Regions from separate parts of the Chryseobacterium chendengshani genome, predicted to be linked through region 1. Evidence: riboswitches for the same ligand, from Rfam matches in the RefSeq annotation. Region 1 holds a riboswitch; the other holds the start of a gene.
What was found. Region 1 has a riboswitch for cobalamin ahead of K0U91_RS01710 (acyl-CoA thioesterase). Riboswitches for the same ligand answer to the same signal wherever they lie in the genome.
Positions count from the first base shown of each region.

Region 2: another riboswitch for cobalamin. It lies ahead of K0U91_RS10860 (TonB-dependent receptor plug domain-containing protein); the one in region 1 lies ahead of K0U91_RS01710 (acyl-CoA thioesterase).

Region 1 is NZ_CP080443.1:349,933-359,711, reverse strand. It holds gene K0U91_RS01745 (hypothetical protein) at 1-1,047, opposite strand, end outside; gene K0U91_RS01740 (protease complex subunit PrcB family protein) at 1,085-1,540, opposite strand; gene K0U91_RS01735 (PaaI family thioesterase) at 1,651-2,085, opposite strand; gene K0U91_RS01730 (1-acyl-sn-glycerol-3-phosphate acyltransferase) at 2,117-2,713, opposite strand; gene K0U91_RS01725 (PspC domain-containing protein) at 3,014-4,738, opposite strand; gene K0U91_RS01720 (PadR family transcriptional regulator) at 4,751-5,080, opposite strand; gene K0U91_RS01715 (hypothetical protein) at 5,414-5,635, shown strand; gene K0U91_RS01710 (acyl-CoA thioesterase) at 5,688-6,071, opposite strand; cobalamin riboswitch at 6,185-6,367, opposite strand; gene K0U91_RS01705 (hypothetical protein) at 6,407-7,204, opposite strand; gene K0U91_RS01700 (hypothetical protein) at 7,237-7,596, opposite strand; gene K0U91_RS01695 (endonuclease MutS2) at 7,605-9,752, opposite strand.
Region 2 is NZ_CP080443.1:2,305,776-2,315,554, forward strand. It holds gene K0U91_RS10820 (cystathionine gamma-synthase) at 1-901, shown strand, start outside; gene K0U91_RS10825 (GNAT family N-acetyltransferase) at 963-1,409, shown strand; gene K0U91_RS10830 (DinB family protein) at 1,470-1,973, shown strand; gene K0U91_RS10835 (hypothetical protein) at 1,970-2,407, shown strand; gene K0U91_RS10840 (L-threonylcarbamoyladenylate synthase) at 2,448-2,996, shown strand; gene K0U91_RS10845 (nuclear transport factor 2 family protein) at 3,089-3,433, shown strand; gene K0U91_RS10850 (CCA tRNA nucleotidyltransferase) at 3,461-4,882, shown strand; gene K0U91_RS10855 (DUF5074 domain-containing protein) at 5,244-6,305, opposite strand; gene K0U91_RS10860 (TonB-dependent receptor plug domain-containing protein) at 6,318-8,153, opposite strand; cobalamin riboswitch at 8,189-8,365, opposite strand; gene cdd (cytidine deaminase) at 8,430-8,912, opposite strand; gene namA (NADPH dehydrogenase NamA) at 9,020-9,779, shown strand, end outside.

The DNA.
Region 1 (9,779 bases):
AAATATGGATAAAAACCCTCCAACATTAGGATCTGAAACGCCTGTGATAGGTTGGCTCTGAACTTCAACATCATTTATAAAAACTTTTACCGTTGTTCCTACATTTGACCCGTCTTTATATCTGATTGTATAAATTTGTTGATCTTTAACTTTAAAACCACGAATTCTGTTATATCCATTTGGATCATTTAGCTGTACTAATGTGTTGTTTTTATAATAAAAATTATCTCCTATAAAGTACTTATCATTATTACTCCATGTAACATCTAAAATTTCTCCTGGAGGATTTGAAGGGAAAGCTATAACTGCATTTGTATTTATATTTCTCAAAGTCTTTTCACCGGTTAGTATATTTTTTACATATGCATATGTTCCAGTATTATCAGTGAGAAAGTCTAGGATTTGTGAATCATTTGTCAGAGGAGAGTATATATTGTTTTTGTAAAATCCAGTTTCCCAGGTAAGTGGATTATACTGATAGTTCTTACGAATTCCCAAATAAATTTCATTATTGATCAATTGGTACATTCCGGGTGATGTGAGAGCAGGATCATTTGAAATCTGGTACTTTATTCCATTTTTCCAATAATAATACGTTTGATTTGTTTGACTAGGTATAGTACTATTGGTTATCGATCCGCAAAAATAAATATTTCCATTTTCAACAATCATTCGGGATGAAATTTGAAAGTTGTTGCTTGGATTGGGATCTGGTACATCCTGTAGATATTCATCTAAATTATTCTTAGTTCCATTTATCCACAAATATAAATGTTTTGATGATAGATTTAAAGTATATTCTGAGGTCATTGCTCCATACACGTACACATTGTTATTTTCAACAATAATCTGACTCGCGTACAGCCCTGTTCCATTTGATAGAATCACTTTCTGTCCATTTTTCCAATAACATGCCTGATTATTTTCGGCACCTGCAATATATAGGTTTACAGAATTTGCATTTTTCTCCAGCATTTCATCGTTTTCACTTCTGCAAGAAAAAACTAAAGCAAGTATCAATAAAAAAGGTAAAAGTAAATTTTTCATGGATAAAATTTTAATAAAATTAAAAAATTTGCATTTTCTATTGAAATAAAACAGGTTTTGTGCTTTTAGGTATTTTCACAATATGATAGGGCTGAGTAACAACAGTTGTAAGATTTCCTGTTAATAATCTTTCTAGGTCTACTACAATATTTTGAGGATTGTCATCTACCGTGATGATATCAATAGAATGTCCACCGTTAGGAAATACTTCATCAAAAACTGCAATAACCATAAACTGATTAAAATCAATATTCGTTTCTGTAAAACTACCAGAAGTATTATTCACACTGTCTAAAGTATTAAGAAGCGTATTCCATTGCGTAGAATTTGTGATGACCATATTCTGTTGCGGAACGTAATTTCCTACTAAATTTCCTTTACCGATTTGCTGTACGGTAACTGGTGTTTTTGTTTCAATGTTTACATCGCTGTCAGTGCAAGAGTTGATGACCAAGAAAATTGAACAAACAAATAAGAGTAAATACTTTTTCATAACTGATAATTTTATGGGTTACAATTATAAGATGACAAAAAGTAAAAAGGTTGCAGCAAGTATATAAAAAAAGACTCAAGTTTTTGAGTCTTAGTATATTAATCTTAAAATTACCTGCTAATAATATTATTGGTCATTGTCGTATGATTGATCAGCTGACCTTTTTCATCCCGGATTTCGATTTCAGAAACATGCATTGTTTTCCCTTTTCTGATAAATCTCGCAACAGCCGTTATAACGCCGTCTTTTTTACTTCTTAAATGATTGGAAGTGATATTGGTTCCCACACCGAAATATTTGCTGCCATCAATGAAAATATTAGAAAGGCTGGATCCCATAGTTTCTGCCAAAACACAGCTCGCTCCACCGTGCATAATGCCAAACGGCTGATGGATTTTTGGTGAGACAGGCATGGTTGCTGTAAGCGTTTCGTTTTCCAGATCAATGTCAATAAATTGTATATCAAGAGTTTTGGCAAAAGTTTCTTCTCCCCAATTGTTGATAAATTCTAAAATTTCTTCCTTAGTTTTGCCTTCTGTATACATTTTTATGATGATAAGTAATTCGTATTCGTAATTAACTCTTAGCTTCTGAATCGTTTCCTAAAATATTCGGATTCCAATTGGATGGGATTTTTGGTCCGATGTCATATTTGATATAATAATTTTGTATTTCTTCCATGATTTCTAAAAAGGACGCTGTTTCAAGTCTTTCGTAGGGAATGGTATATCCAAGATATACAATATTTCTTTTAAAATCACCTGCTGCTAAAACAATAGGAACTTTCGCCGCCAAAGCCATATGATAAAACCCTTTTCTCCATTTCGGAACCCAGCTTCTTGTACCTTCCGGAGTGATTACCAGGCTGAAATCGTCTTTCTTGAATTCATTGGCTACAAAATTCACAAGATCATTTTTCTGGCTTCTATCGATGCCGATACCACCCAGACCTCGCACAAGAGAGCCATACCATGCCTTCGTATGAGCATCTTTAATGATAATTTTCAAAGGCTTTTTTAAAGACCAATAAGCAAGATTTCCAAGAAGATATTCCATATTGTGGGTATGAGGTGCTACAACGAGAATACACCGGTTGAGACTGTTGACATCGCCTTGAAGAACAACTTTCCAGCCCAGCATTTTTAACAAAAATTTGCCTATTATCTTTCTCATGAATTTTATTTTAAAACAAAAAAGTATAACCAAACCTTGGTTATACTTTACAAATATATTGAAATATTGTCTCTCTTAAAATAATCCGCTGATTAAATCTGCGATTTTTACTGCGATTTCTAAAACTACTTGTACCATGATTTGATGTTTTACGTTGGTTAATTTTTTACGAATATAAGACTATTTTGATATATAAACCACTAATTATTGAAAATTTTTAGTGTTTTTTTGAGAGTAGAAGAGTGTGGGTTTCAAACTGTTGCTATTCATCCACACCTTCTGTCACTCTCTCAAGTTTAATTATTTGGTTTTGATAGAAAATTCTTTTTTATCGCCTTTTATTTTGATATCGACGTCTTTCATATTATCAATATTCATCTTCATTGTATCCATAATCTTTTTGGCTTCATTTTTTTGATATTTTTTCCCATTAATAATTACAGAATCTTTGTCATTATCACTGTATTCAATCGTAGCACCGTTAATAGAAATTTTATTTTTTTCAATGGAGATGTTTCCGTTTTCATCCTCATTTTCATCTTCCTCATTGTCATTGATTCCGTTTCCATCCGTATCGCCATCAAAATTAATCTGATCTTTTTTCAGGGGAATTACCACTGCATTTTGTGGAATTACCAATTCGTAATCTATGCTATAATCTCTGAAACGGTGTTCATAAGGATATTTAATGTAATTAGGAAGGATCACCTTATTGCCAACGATTTCTACAGGAACAGTGGCGTTCAAAGGAATATTATAACCTTTCGCTTCTTTTTTAATAATTAAATATGGCGTTTTGATATCTGCTTTTCTCGTAACATCAACATGGATCCAATCTTTTTCATAAACAGATATTTTATCAGAAAAAAGATCGTCGTCGTATGCAGTGAAGTTCTGCGGTATTGTTATACTTTTCATATCCACATAAATTGTATCAGATAAAGTATTGATGGCTACCTCTTCAGTGTCTTCTTTTTGTCCTTTCAGAAACATTTCTCTTTTTGCCATGCTCACTCCAAAATAAGTACCTAATGCTATAACTGTTAGAAAGAGCACCCCAATTACCCAACCAATATTTCTCAATTTAGTTTTTGGAGAAAAAATCTTGATGCTTAGTAAGCTGAACAATATTGTAGGAATCAATGATGCTATAATGATTAGCGCAGTAAATACAGTGTATAATCCATCGTCATCAAATAGGAATTTCATTTCATTTGCTCCTGGAAAATTTGAATCTATTCCAAAAAGACCGAATAGAATGAATACTCCAATAATGCTAGAAACTGCCATAAATGCGAAGAATCCTCCCAACAAGTATTTTAAAATATTCCAAACTCCACTTCCAGCATTATTAATGTAAGGTTTATTCTCCATATAGATTTCTCCCGCTCTTGTGGTGGTTTCGTTAGCAAACTGTACAATTTTGCTTGATTCTTCTTTCAGATTGTCAAAATTTAACGGTTTACCCTTCATTTTCAAAAAATCTGAAGCAGTTTCTGCTTTTGGTAAAACTGCCCAAAGAATGAAGTATAAAATAATCACTAAGAAAGATGATCCAGGAGCAACCCAAAGAAATATAAATGCACCCACCCAAATCAATCTCATCCAAGTAATATCCAATCCTGAATAAGCTGCTAAACCTGCGCAGACTCCTGCAATTTTTTGTCTTTCAGGATCACGGAACAATTGTCTTTTGTCGGTTTGTGTAGTTCCTGTAAAGTTATTTCTTCTTGAATTTGAGTTCTTCTCAGAGTAATAAGCTTCTTCCTGTTCTTCGATTTTTTCCGGAGTTCCAATCTGAGCGATTACTCTTTCTACATCAGTATCATTGATTACTTCACGTTTATCCAAAGAATCTCTGAAGATTTCAACCATTCTGATTTCTATGTCTCGCATTACTTCATCTGCTTCAGAAGCTTCTAAAGAGCTTCTAAGTGCATTAAGATAATCACTGAGCTTTATATATGCATGTTCCTCTATTGTGAAAGAAAAACCTGCGAGTCCTATTGAGAGTGTCTTGTTCATAGCTTTGTTTTTTTAAATTTTTTGAGTGATTTGGTTTACAGAATCTGTGAGTTCTTTCCAGGTGTTTTGCAGTTCTTCTAAAAAAGTTTTACCTTTTTCTGTAATCTGGTAGTATTTTCTTGGTGGTCCTCCTGTAGATTCTTCCCATCTGTAAGAAAGAAATTCTCCGTTTTTCAGTCTTGTTAAAAGAGGGTAGAGGGTTCCTTCCACAACATCCAGTTTTCCTTTTTTCAGTTCATCTATCAAATCAGAAACATACATTTCGCGATTGTTGATAAGACTTAAAATGCAGAATTCCAGAATCCCTTTTCGCATTTGCGCTTTGGTATTTTCAGTATTCATCTTTAATAAGTTTTGTTATAAGTTATATAAAACCGGGTTAAGTTTCTAGCTAGTTAAACCTTCTCCGATTCTACATTACAAAGATATGTAATTAAAATGGTAATATGCAATACAAAGTAGTGAAATTATTTTATTAAATTATATAATGTATTGATTTTCAGTATAATTATTTTTAATTTGGATTGTAAATAATGAGTAAATCCTCAATAAATGTTCTCGTTGACATCTCATTTTAAGGTAAAAGAGTAGAATATCTGTTAGATTTTGGAATGATAATAGCTTTAAACGGATAAGGAAAATCTATTTCTTTTCATAACAATTAAAATAATTATCATGCAGTATATCGATTTTGCAGCAGACGATCTTACTTATCACCAGAGCGAAAATCATTATTCCTTGGAAATTCTGAGAGATATTCTCGGCTTTGGTGAGATAAAGGTCTATAAGAAAAATGACGATGATACATTTACAGATGCTGAAGCCGTCATAAGTGAATACAATGATAAAGTGATTATTCTGGTAAGCCATCATTATGATCTGCGGATAGAGTTTTAGATATTTTTAAACAGTTTCGGCGGGCCAAAGGCCCGCCGAAACTGTTTAAAAATTATAGTATCTGAATGGGTTTCTTAAATTCATCAATGGCCACAAAAGTAAAATCACCCACAATTGCTTTTTCCCTTTCGTAAGAATACATTTGCTCGGTATAGATTTCTACATTCACTTTCATACTGGTTTTTCCAACGTGGGCCACTTTTCCAATCAGCTCGACAATGGTTCCGGCAGGAATTGGTTTTTTAAAGTCAATCTTATCGCTGCTTACGGTTACCACACGTTTTCTTGCAAAACGGGTCGCCGTAATAAAGGCAACTTCATCCATCAGCTGCATTGCAGTTCCGCCGAAAAGTGTGTCGTAGTGATTGGTCGTGTTGGGAAAAACCGCTTTAAAGATTCGGGTTTCGGAGGCTTCAATTCTTTCTTCTGTAGTCATATTTCATTATTAAATTAATGCGAAAATGAAATAGATTGAAACAACAGATTGGTCAGGAGCAAGAAATTCCCGAACTTAGACTATCAGATCAACAAACTTCTAATTGCGAAAGTTTTTATCTAAAGAAATAGGCAGGTCTCCTGACTTGTAACATCTTTATTTCCTTCCCATACATTTTGTACAGTGGATTTTTTTAAAAAGACTTTGGTTACTTTACAGTTGCGCGACAGTTCGTGATTTACACACGATTCCCTTTTCATCTGCGATTAGGCAGAACCAATTTCTGAAAGCTGCACTGCAGCTTTCGTATGCAAAAATAATGATAAATAGATGAATTATTCAGGATTATTAAAAATAATCTGGCTGATTACTTTTCCTTCTTTGATCGTCCAGAGCGTTGTATATCTGTTGGCTCCGGAACCATTAATCATATATAGAAAAATATGGTCGTCATCAATAGAAGTCACGCCGATGTTTTCAAAATCCATTGTAGGCTGAAACATGTTTTTTATGGCTTCTCTTACAAAAACAGAACCTCTTCCGGGTTGCTGCACTCTGATGGATTTAATTTCTGTCATTCCCGCAGGCAATTCCTTGTCAATTCCCCATGGCTTTACCTTATCAATGGTTTTGATGTTTCCGTCAGAATCTTTTACCTGTTTCCGGAAACCTGCGTTTGAAGGATATACGTCGATCACTACTTTACTTCTTTGCGCTGCCGGAATTTTAGGATTGCTGTTATCCGTGAATATTAATGACTTTCCGTTTTTAGATTTAGAAGGGGTAAATTGCGGCAATTGATCGATGAAAGCGATTCGGCTCTTGTTAACCATTCCCTCTTTGGTCAGGCTGTCGTATCGTACGAATGGTTTTTCGATCTCATCTTTTTCTGGATATTTGATCCAGATCCATTCTGTTTCGCCGGGAGCTGGTTTTACATAAACGAAAACATCACCTTTTTTCATTCGTATTTTATCGACGATTTTTCGATAATCTTCCTTGTGTACGCGCACCATGGCGTAGCCTTCCTCAGCTTTTACCACGCCAAAAGGAACTTTATTTTGCGCAAAAATCAGAGAAAAAGAAAAAACAGTGAATACCGCTATATAAATTGCTTTGTTGATGAAAGTCATTCTTAAGAATATTTATAGCTCAAAGATATAAATTAAATATTTTTTGGAAGATAATTAAAGTGTCTCAGTTCTGTTAAATCTTTTATAGATTTTAAATGCGAATTAGACAGCAGATAAATATCATCTGAAATATCCAAAACATCCTGATATTGATGGTCAGAAATTAAGAAACCTTTACTTCTTGACTGTTCTTTGATTACATTTTTAATCACAGAAACAATTTTTGGTGAAAGACTGTGAAAAGGTTCATCCAATAAAATAAATTCGGCTCTTGAGTAAATAATTAATAAAACTTCCAAAATTCGGAGTTCACCACCGGAAAGATTGCCGGGAATTTCAAAAATAAGAATAAAAAAAGAGTGCTTACAAACACTCTCCTTTATTTTAATCATAAATGTAATTAAATCCTTTCCAGTTCTTCAGCACTGATCACGGTTTTGAACGTTCCGTAATTCACCGTCACTTTATTTTTTGAAATAGTTTCTATCGTTCCAACGCTTGTACTTCCTGTAATTCTTACCCGTTGTCCGACTTTCATCCATACGGCCCGGTCAGTTTTACGTTTTTCTTCTATTTTATCGTTGTTTTCACTTATTTTTTCGATAATATCTTCTTTCTTAAGCTGCTGAGTGATTTTTCTTTTAACCACCTGCAAACGTTTGGTTTCATCCTTATCCGCACCTATTTTTCTGAATTTTTCCTGTTCAAGAATTTTCACAAAATCTTTTACGACATCTTTTCTTGATCTTCCTTTAATATAGCCGTCGATAAAAGATTCAATCTTATTCCCATACTGAAGCTTGCGGTGCTCATCTTCATACAATTTTTGAAAGTTGAAAAGCTTTTGTTGCAGCTGCTCGTTCAGTTTTTGGAGATTATCTCTCTTGTCTTCCATAGAACCTTTTCTTTCAACAAGATCGGTCTTCAGTTTTTCAACCTCAAATTTTTCCTGCTGAAGCTTGACAATGGTTTTATCTAAATTGACGATATCATGTTCCACTTTTTTCTTCGCAGAATGAATGATGAATCTCGGGATTTTATTCTTTTCGGCAACTTCGAAAGTAAACGAACTTCCGGCCTGTCCGACCTCCAATTTATACATCGGTTCCAGTGTTTCTTCATCGAAAAGCATTGCAGCATTTTGTGCATTCGGAAGCCCTTCAATCACCAGTTTGATATTGGTATAATGGGTTGTAATAATTGCAAAACTTTTTTTATCATAAAAAAACTCAAGAAAGCTTTCAGCCAGAGCGCCACCTAATTCTGGATCAGAACCGGTTCCGAACTCGTCAATCAGCAACAATGTTTCGGGGTCAGATTCCCGGATGATGCCGCCCATTTTTTTAAGTCGTGAAGAATAAGTCGAAAGGTGGTTTTCAATCGACTGATTATCACCAATATCTGTCATAATTTTATCAAAGAAAAACATTTCAGACTTTGGATGAACGGGCACCAGAATTCCGCTCTGTATCATCAACTGAAGCAATCCTACGGTTTTTAAAGTAATAGACTTTCCTCCCGCATTCGGTCCGGAAATACAGATAATTCTGTTATGTTCAGTTAGACTTAATGACTGAGGGAAAATGGTTTTGTTTTCAATTTTATTCCTTAGCCAAAGCAACGGATGGTAAGCATCCTTTAAACGCAGCGTTTTATGACGGTTGATTTTTGGTAAAACACCATTCACCAGCTCACCAAATTTTGCTTTTGCTCTCGTTAAATCCAAATCAAAAATATATATCTGATATCGCCAGAGTTCAGGCTGAAAAATCGCCAATTCTGCAGTAAGCTGCCTCAGGATTTTATCGATTTCTTTCTTTTCTTCTTCCTGATCTTCTCGCAGTTTAAAATAGTGCTTTACTACGCTGTCCGGTTGAATAAAAGTAATTGATCCTGTTTTTGAAAGTCCTAAAACCCTTCCCGGAACTCTTTTTTTATAAGCCGATTTTACGGCTAAAACCCGCTGATCTTCAATGATGCTTTCGCGAATATCATCCAGAAAATCACTCTGACTGTAATTGAACAATACACGATTGAAATTCTCCTGAATCGCTTTTTTCGCCACCTGAATCTCCGCTCTCAAAGTTTTCAGAACCGGTGATGCTTCACTTTTTACTTCACCAAAACGATTGAAAACTTTGTCAACCTTATCAATGATTTCTTTTTTGAATTCCAGAACAGATGCTTCTCTCATTAAATTTGGAAAAGTATCGGGCATCGTCGGGAAAAACTTCTGAAGTTTTCCTATTTGTTCCGTTAATGTTTTTATTTTAATGAAAGCTGAATTTTCTAGACGGTAATTTTCAATCAACATCAGTTTCAGCTCGCTTTCAATGTCTTCATATTCATCAAAAGGGATCGCGTTGGAGCTTTCAAAACTTGATAGATATTCTGAAGTTTTTTTCAGCGAAAGTTCTGCCTCATCAATTTTCATCGGACGAAGCTCAAGGATTTTTTCTCTCGTTTTCGGAGAATATGCAAAAGGAGCAATTTCCGCAAGCAATGCCGGAAATTCTAATTCGTTTAAATCTGCTTTATTTATATACACAGTACAAAGATAATTAATTTGAAAATG
Region 2 (9,779 bases), 1.5 Mb from region 1:
TGTTTTAAAATTATTAAATCCGGGCGACGAGGTTGTTGCTGTGGATGATTTATATGGTGGAACTTACAGAATGTTTACCAGACTTTTCGAAAAATATCAGCTGAAATTTATCTTTGTAAATTTTGATGATGCTTCAAAAATCAACGACGTAATTACCGATAAAACCAAATTAATCTGGATTGAAACACCCACCAATCCTTTGATGAAATTGGTCGACATCAAAGCAGTTGTAGAAATCGCAAAAGGAAAAGATATTTTGGTTGCGGTTGATAATACATTTGCAACACCTTATCTTCAGAGACCAATCGATTTGGGAGCTGATATCGTTATGCACTCTGCAACAAAATATTTGGGTGGTCACTCAGACGTTATCGCCGGAGCTTTGATCGCTAAAGATGCAGAATTGGGAGAAAAACTCCATTTCATTCAGTTTGCGAGTGGTGGAATTTTAGGCCCTCACGATTCTTATTTGGTTTTAAGAGGAATTAAAACATTGGCATTAAGAGTTCAGAGACATTCAGAAAATGGAATGGCTGTGGCAAAATATCTGGAATCTCACCCTGCAGTTGCACAGGTAATTTACCCAGGATTGGAATCTCATCCACAATATGAATTGGCAAAATCTCAGATGAAAGATTTCGGAGGAATGGTTTCTTTCACTTTTAAATCTGGTAAAAAAGAAGATGCAATTAAATTCTTAGAGAAAGTAAGAGTGTTTACTTTAGCTGAATCTTTGGGTGGAGTAGAATCTTTGGCCAATCATCCTGCATTGATGACTCACGCTTCAATCCCTGCAGAAAAACGTGCAGAATTGGAAATTACAGATGATTTGGTTCGTCTCAGTGTCGGAATCGAAGATGCAGAGGATCTGATTGCAGATTTGGAAAAAGCATTCTCTTAAAATACATAAATCATCAACATCCGTTTTTACAGCGGATGTTTGTTTTTAATTGAATTTAAAAATGAAAAATACAAGAAAAGCTGCGATTCAGGATTTACCTCAATTAGCCGAATTGTTCGATCAATACAGAGTTTTTTATCATAAAGAATCTGATATTCCTGCAGCGGAAAGTTTTTTGAAAGAAAGAATAGAAAAAGCTGATTCTGAAATTTTTGTTGCTGAAAATGAAGGAAGTCTGAATGGATTTGTACAATTATATCCACTGTTTTCGTCAACAAGAATGAAACGGTATTGGTTACTAAATGATTTGTTTGTCAACGAAAATTATCGTGGAAGAGGTTTTTCAAAAGAATTAATTGAAGAGGCAAAAGAACTGGCAAAATCTACCGATGCAGCAGGAATTCTCCTGGAAACCGGAAAATCAAACGACGTCGGAAACAAACTTTATCCAAGTTGCGGGTTTGAATTGTACGATGAAGTGAATTTCTATGAATGGACGAATAGATAGTGTAACAATTTACCAATTTAACAGTTTACACATTACCAATTAATTATTACTCATATTAACATGACAGATTTTCAAAAATACATTCAAAGATATTTAGATTTAATTCCATCTGAAAATTGGTTGGAAGAATTGAAATTGGTTGGTGAGAAAACCGTTTCTTTATTTTCATTTTTAACTGAAGAGCAATCAAAATTTGCCTATGCGGAAGGAAAATGGACGTTGAAAGAAGTGCTTCTGCATTTATCAGACACCGAAAGAGTTTTTCAATATCGAATTTTAGCTTTTGCAAGAGGTGAAAAATCTGAATTACCCGGTTTTGATGAAGAAAATTATGCTGCTAATTCTTTTGCCAACGTTAGAAGTTTACAATCTTTACTTGATGAGTATCAATTAGTAAGAAATTCTTCTCTGATTTTGCTGGAAACATTGAGTCTTTCTGTTTTAAGTAACATCGGAACAGCTAACGGAAACCAGATTTCAGTTGAAACCATTTGTAAATTGATTGTGGGACATAATATTCACCATTTGAATGTGGTGGAGGAGAGATATTTGCCGGAATTATGATGGATATAAACAAAAAAATAATAGCTTTTAATTTAGCTGTTTTCATTTCTTCTCTCTTTTTTACTGCTTTTACAGTTGTTGATTTAGGGAAGATTGAAAATTATAAATCTATTTTGATTTTTCTTTTTGGTGCAATTAGCTTTCTGGGTGGTGGAATTTTAGAATTTTTTGTTTGGTCCGCAAACATTTGGTTTTTTGTCTCAATTTTGTCCTTCTTTAAGAAGAAATATTCTTTATCAATAATATGCTCAACAATAGCTATAATTATTGCTTCGTCATTTATTTTTTGGAATTACATTTTAATTTCTGAAAATGGAAGAGAGGGTATTATAAATACTTTAGAGACCGGCTATTTTTTGTGGATAGCTGCTTTTTTGTCGGTCTTAATTTCTGCAGTTTACTCAAAAATTAAAATAAATAAAACAAGAATTTAGAAGTTTGTTTTATTTAAATCTATAACAAAGCTTATTAAAAATGGAAAACATCATCAACATATTAAAATCCGGCGGCACAATCCTTTATCCAACAGACACCATCTGGGGAATCGGTTGCGATGCAACAAACATAGACGCCATCAATAAAATTTTTGACATTAAGAAGCGTGAGAAAAACAAATCGATGATTATTTTAGTGGAAAATGAAAAGCGATTACAAGATTTGGTTGACGTTCCGGAAATGGCTTGGGAAATAATGGATTTAAGCGAAAAACCGGTCACTTTAGTGTACCAGAACCCAAAAGGTTTACCAAAAGAATTGCTCGCCGAAGACGGAAGCGTCGGAATCCGCTTGGTGAAGAATGATTTCTGCAAAAAGCTAATTACAAAACTCAACAAACCTTTAGTTTCTACTTCTGCCAATTTTAGTGGAGATAAAAGTCCGTTGAAATTTTCTGACATTTCGAAAGAAATCATTGATCTGGTAGATTTTGCGGTGGAAGAAGACCGGGAAAAAGTGTCACAATATTCAGGTTCTTCGGTAATTAAAATCTGGAGCGACAACAGAATAAAAGTGCTGCGGGAATAGAATTCTTCATTTTTCATAGATGTACTTTTTTGCGTATTATGGCAATTTCTTTTTTATCCTATCTTTGCAGAACTCAACTGTAATATATCGATATGGACCATCAAAAATTTGCTGCAGATTGGATTTCGATCTGGAACTCACATCATCTGGAGGATATTCTTTCTCACTATTCTGATGATATTATGATCACAACGCCCATGATCGTTATGGCTACAGGAGGTAAAGAAAGTTCATTAAGCGGTAAAAATGCTGTCCGTGAATATTGGAGAAAAGCTTTGGATAAATTTCCGGATCTGAAGTTTGAGCTCATACAATCTACAGCAGGAGTAGATTCTGTAGCTTTATTTTACAAATCTATTATGGATAAACATGCCGTTGAAGTGATGTTTTTTAATGAAGAAGGAAAAATAAATAAAATGTATGCTCATTATGACTAATATGAGCTGTTGATGCTATTGTAAACGATGAAAATTAATCTTACTCAAAATAAAAATCTAAAACTTTTTAAACTCATTTCTGAGGTTGCTTCTCAAAATAATCAGTCCGTATATGTTGTCGGAGGTTACGTTCGTGATCTGTTGATGAAAAGGAAAGCGTCTACAGATATTGATTTTGTGACCGAACAGAGCGGAATTGAGCTGGCCCAAAACGTAGGAAAAGAAATTGATCCTAAAATGAAGGTTTCCATCTTTAAAACCTACGGAACGGCAATGATCAGATACAAAGATCTTGAGCTTGAATTTGTAGGTGCTAGAAAAGAAAGCTACACCGAAGACAGCCGAAAACCCGAAGTCGAGGGCGGAACGATTGAAGATGACCAAAAAAGAAGAGATTTTACCATCAATGCGATGGCAATTTCTTTAAATAAAAATAATTTCGGCGAACTCATAGATCCTTTTGACGGAATCGGAGATTTGCAAAAAGAAATTCTGAGAACACCGCTAGAACCTGCACAAACATATTCTGATGACCCATTGAGGATGATGAGAGCAGTTCGTTTTGCTTCTACTTTAAATTTCACAATTGAAGAAAATTCTCTGCAAGCGATCGCACAGGAAGCAGAAAGAATCAAGATTGTTTCTATGGAAAGAATCATGGTTGAATTTAATAAAATCATGCTTTCTAAAAAACCTTCTGTGGGTTTAAGATTAATGGAAGAAACAGGTTTGATGAAATTGATTATTCCTGAACTGATCGAACTGAAAGGCGTAGAAGAAATTGAAGGACAAACGCATAAAGATAATTTCTACCATACGCTTGAAGTGGTCGATAACATTTCTGAAAATACAGATAATCTTTGGCTCCGTTGGGCTGCTTTGCTTCACGATATCGGAAAAGCCCCGACTAAAAAATTCGTTGATGGAACCGGCTGGACTTTTCATGGACACGAGTTTTTAGGTTCAAAAATGGTAAAATCGCTTTTTCAAAAACTGAAGTTACCCCTGAGTTCTGATATGAAGTATGTTCAGAAAATGGTGAAACTTTCTTCTCGTCCGATTGCTTTGATTACAGATGACGCATCAGATTCTGCGTTAAGAAGACTTTTATTTGATGCGGGAGAAGATATGGAAGATCTGTTTACGCTTTGCAAAGCCGATATTACGACCAAAAATTCTAAAAAGCAGGACAAGTTTAAAAAGAATTTCCAGTATGTTGCCAATAAAATCAGGGAAGTTGAGGAAAAAGATCAGGTAAGAAATTTCCAGCCACCTATTTCCGGAGAAGAAATTATGGCAATGTTTAACCTAAAACCGGGCAGAGAAATCGGAATTTTAAAAGAAAAAGTAAAAGAAGCGATTCTCGAGGGTGAAATTGCGAATGAAAAAGAAGAAGCAAGAAAATTTGTGATTGCAGAAGCTAAGAAATTAGGTGTAATACTTGCTTAAAATGTTTTTCGGGACATTTGATTATATTGTTTTGGTAATTATTCTCATTTTCAGTTTTGGAGTTTGGAAATATAAAATAATTAAGAAATTGAATTGGATATTATATCTGATTATGCTCTTGTTTTTCGGCTTTATTATTCCATTTTTTTCTATCGATTTTGAAATTAGTAGGGCGATCAAAGATCAAGCTAATGTTGATAATTTTACGCTACTTTATACCTATTTTAGATTCCCCATTTGGTGGTTTATCGGGATTTTAGAAGCTGTATTTCTTAGATTTCAATTAAAGAATAAAATATAAAATTATCGGGGCGGTTTCGTAGAAACCGCCCCGATAATTTTTACCAAAACTTAATCAATTTTAGTTCTTATAAAAACCACTGGTCGCAATTCCTGTCGTTAGCGTTTTTAGTAAAGTTCCACTTGTACTGTAGATATTTACTTTGCTATCTCCCGTGAAGCTGGCATCAGAAACATAAATTCTACCGTCAATTACATTAAATCCGTACAAGTTTCCTGTCGTAGTAACAATGGGTGTTGTAGGAGTTGTCGTAGAATTTAGATTCATTGTATAAATCTTGTTGCTGCTGTCATTAAAGTAAAATTTATTAGCGTCGATTCTCAATTTCTGAGCCTGTCCGAGAGTGAGTGTAGTTGTCGTGAATGATCCGGATGTTGTGTTTACTTTGTAGATGTAAGAAGCTGTATTACTCGAAGCAAGTACATATGCATCACCATTGTACGCAATCAAATCTCTGATAATTCCATTGCTTGGAAGTGTTATGGTGTTTGCAACGGTATTGGTAGTAGGATTGATGATAGTCAATGAGTAGCCTGTTGGCAATTCACTGTATGGCGGAGCAGTCTCATAAGTAACACCGTCGGTTTGTACCACAATTCTGCCGTTTGCTTCCACTACTTTTTCAGCAGATCTCGGAAAGCTGATGCTGGTAACAAAGCCGTTATTAGCGGTATTATATACGTTTAATTTCATCACGTTGAAGAAATTGTTATTGGTTACATAATATTGAGATCCAGAAAATGCAATGTATCTCGGGTTATCAAGATTTGATGTTACAGTACTCTGCTTTTTAAAAGTATAACGGTTTACGATATCGATTTTATTAGGAACGTTAGAAACCAGATAAGCATTTTCACCACTGAATCCTATCGTTTGTAGAACGTTTCCTAAAATCTCATTATTGTTGTTGTTTCCGTAGACTTTATTTTCAAATGTTCCCAGATCATTGCTTACGAAAGAAATCTCAGAAGTTGGAGTGGTAAAAGCACCTTCATTGGTGATAAAAATACCATTTTCATAAGCCTGGTTTTTTGTTTCTTCTACAAAGTCATCATTGCTACACGCCACGTTAAAAACTAGCGCAGAAGCGAATAAAAAAGGTAAGATTTTCTTGAAGTTCATATTTTTTATGGTTTAAAAATTAATATTAAAATTGATACTGTAATTTCTTTTTGGTAAAGGATAATAGGCTGTTGTTTCGTAGATTTCGTCGAAGATGTTGTTGATTTTAAATCCTACGGTATATTTTTTCATAATGGTAGCAGAAATTCCTGCATTCATCACAAAGTAAGGCTGCAAGGCGTCAGATTTTTTTTCATTACTTTCTGTGTAGGTAAGTCCGTTGAACATTCCTTGTGCATAAATTCTGATAAAGCGATAATTGTAATCTACATTTCCAAAAATCTTGTGAAGTGGAACATACATCAGTTGTTTATTGATTTCCAGATCCTTAGATTTTGTGAAAATGTATCCTGCGTTTATTTTGAGATGGTGTTGATTGATTTGCTTTTGATAGGTCAATTGAGATTCAAGACCAAATGATTCCACCTGATCGGTATTAAAAGGCGACCAATAACCCAGTGGAGTATTCATCCAGCGCAGCATGTCTTTTATCCGGATGTAATAAGGACTTAAAACCAATTTAAAATCTCCCGCTTTAAATTCATGATTCATATCTGCTTGAATCGAAGTCTCAGGTACTAAGTTAGGATTTCCTCCCGGAGCCCAATACAAATCATTAAACGACGGGAATCTGAAGTTTTTAGATAAATTTAAATTAAATTGATACCAGTTAGCCGCTTTCCATTTTCCTGAAAATGAGTATAATACCGGTGAGTCGAACCCCTCTACAAAATCTTTCTTGATTCCGGCTTCCAGAATAATTTTTGATGACGGCATGTAGCGTAGCAAACCTGCTGCTGAAGCTATATTTCGACTGATATCACCAATTCCTGATGTCCCGATTCCTTCAGCTTGATTGTGCTGAAATTCCCCAATCAAATTGATATTCCATTTTGGATTGATAAAATAATTAAAATCATTTTTTACAATATAATTTTTCCCAGCGCCACCGCTTGTTCTCGGTTGATTGAGAGTAGCAAAATATTGAAAATTTTCTTCTGTATAAGCTGCTCTCAGAATATTATTAAACTTAGATTTTTTCCAGTCCCAGGAAAGAAGACTTCTGAGATTCTGAGTTTCATACTTCGTCTGCGTCTGGCTTTCAAAGAAAACAGGATAATGCTGATTGCCGTCAAAAATTTCCGAGATCCAGGAAATCTGATGAAATGGAGCTATTTTATAGGCTGCTGCAAAATTAAAATTGGTATTGTAGTACTTTCCGTTTCTATTGATATAATTTCTTGATTCTGGAACTTCATATTCATTTTGACTGATCGCATGACTTGCTGTTGCTTTAAAACTAAATTTCTCGTTACTGAAAGAAGCTTTCAAAAAATTATTATACGTTCTGAATGAAGCAATCTCAGAATTGAATGCTCCGTTTAAACCTTCATTAAAGCCTAAATTGTTATTTAAATGGATGCTTCCGCCAATAGCACCGCTCCCATAGATCACACTTCCGCCGCCGGATTTTATTTCCATCTGATCATACCCGAAAAGTGCAATATTATTGACATCTCCCTGACCCAAAAATTGTGAGTTGATATTGATCCCGTTCCAGACAAAAGCAGTTTGTTGCGCCGTTGTTCCGCGGAATGAAGGAGAGGAAACTGCACCACGGCCGTTTTCTTTAATATAAACAGGAGATTGGAAACGTAAAACTTCAGAAAGATTGGATGAGTTTTTTTGAATATCAGCAGGTATCAAACTGTTAACCTTATGAAAAAGTTTTACCTTATTCATTTGATTGTCAAAAATATATACAGTATCTATGCTTTTCTCCTGACCACAGTAAAGAGAGAGATTGCATACGGCAAAGACGAAGACTAAAGAACTTTTTATATCCATATCATTTTTTGCTTTTCCTCCGAAAGCAATCAAATTATAATGTTAAAAGTTTGGCAGGTCTCCTGACTTTCGCTTTTCTACGCCTTCCCGCGTTAGCAGTGGCTATTTGTAGAAAAAAATTATACGATTTACAGTTGCGGGGACAGCTTGGGATTTTCGCCCAATTCCCTATTAATTCCAATACCTTGGAAACCAAATTTTTGCAAATATAGGTTTTTAAAAAGAAATATAAGTTTAAAATAATATTTCTATTCGCAGATGTCTGATTTAAAACAATTACAAAAACGATGAATCAAAATAGAAAGGTAGCAGATCTTTAATAGATTTCACTTTAAATACTTCCTCATTTAGATTTGAAAAGTAAACTTCTATATTTTTATTTTGCTTTGTTTCATATTCCATGAGGCTTTGACGGCAAGCTCCACAGGGTGGAATCGGTGGCGTTTTTTCCGAAAATTCTCGAGGTCCACCAATGATAAATATTTTCACTATTTTTTCATTGGGGAAATTGGCACCAATCCAGAATAGGGCCGTTCTTTCAGCGCAAAGCCCGGAAGGGAAAGCTGCATTTTCCTGATTGTTTCCAGTGTATATCTCATCATTCTCCAGCAAAACAGAGCAGCCTACCAAAAAGTTGGAGTAGGGCGCATACGCATTTTCACGTGCTGTTTTTGCTTTTTCAAAAAGCTGTTTTTCTACCTCGTTCAGTTCGCTGCTGCTTTTGAAATGCTCGTAATCAATGTGTATATCTTTTTTCATTTTGTGACCGTAAAAAGGGCGATAAAAGTAATCCTTTTTATGGAAGCTGGCAATATCTTTGTTACGATACTAAATTTGTAATTTTAAACATTTAAAAATAAAATTCAATGTTATACTCTCCAATAAAATTTAGAAACGTAGAATTAAAAAACCGTTGGGTGATGTCACCGATGTGCATGTATTCTTGCGAAAACGGATTAGCCAATGATTTCCATTATGTACATTACGGAAGCCGTGCACAGGGCGGAACAGGATTAATCATGATCGAGGCAACCGGTGTAGAGCCTCGTGGAAGGATTACCAATCATTGTATGGGAATCTGGAATGACGAGCAGGCTATAAAACTTCAGAAAATCGTTGAATTTGTACATCAAAATTCAGATTCGAAAATAGGGATTCAGATTGCGCATGCAGGAAGAAAAGGATCTACTTGGGAAAATAAACAGATTCCTGTTGATGAAGGCTGGGAGACCATTGCTCCAAGCCCGATACCCTATCATCCGACAGAAAGAATTCCGCATGTATTATCGGTTGAAGAGATTAAAAATTTGGTTCAAAAGTTCAAAGAAGCTGCAAAAAGAGCGGTAAATGCGGGTTTTGATGTAATTGAAATTCATGGCGCACACGGGTATTTGGTTCATCAGTTTCTATCACCGCTATCAAATATACGAACCGATGAATACGGAGGAAGTTTCGAAAACAGAATCCGTTTTTTATTGGAGATTGTAGATACAGTAAATGAAGAATTAAATGAAAATGTAGCGCTCTTTGTAAGGATTTCCGGAACCGAATATGCAGAAAATGGCTGGGATATCAATGACAGTGTACAATTAGCAAAAATACTCAAAAACCATTCTGTTGATCTGA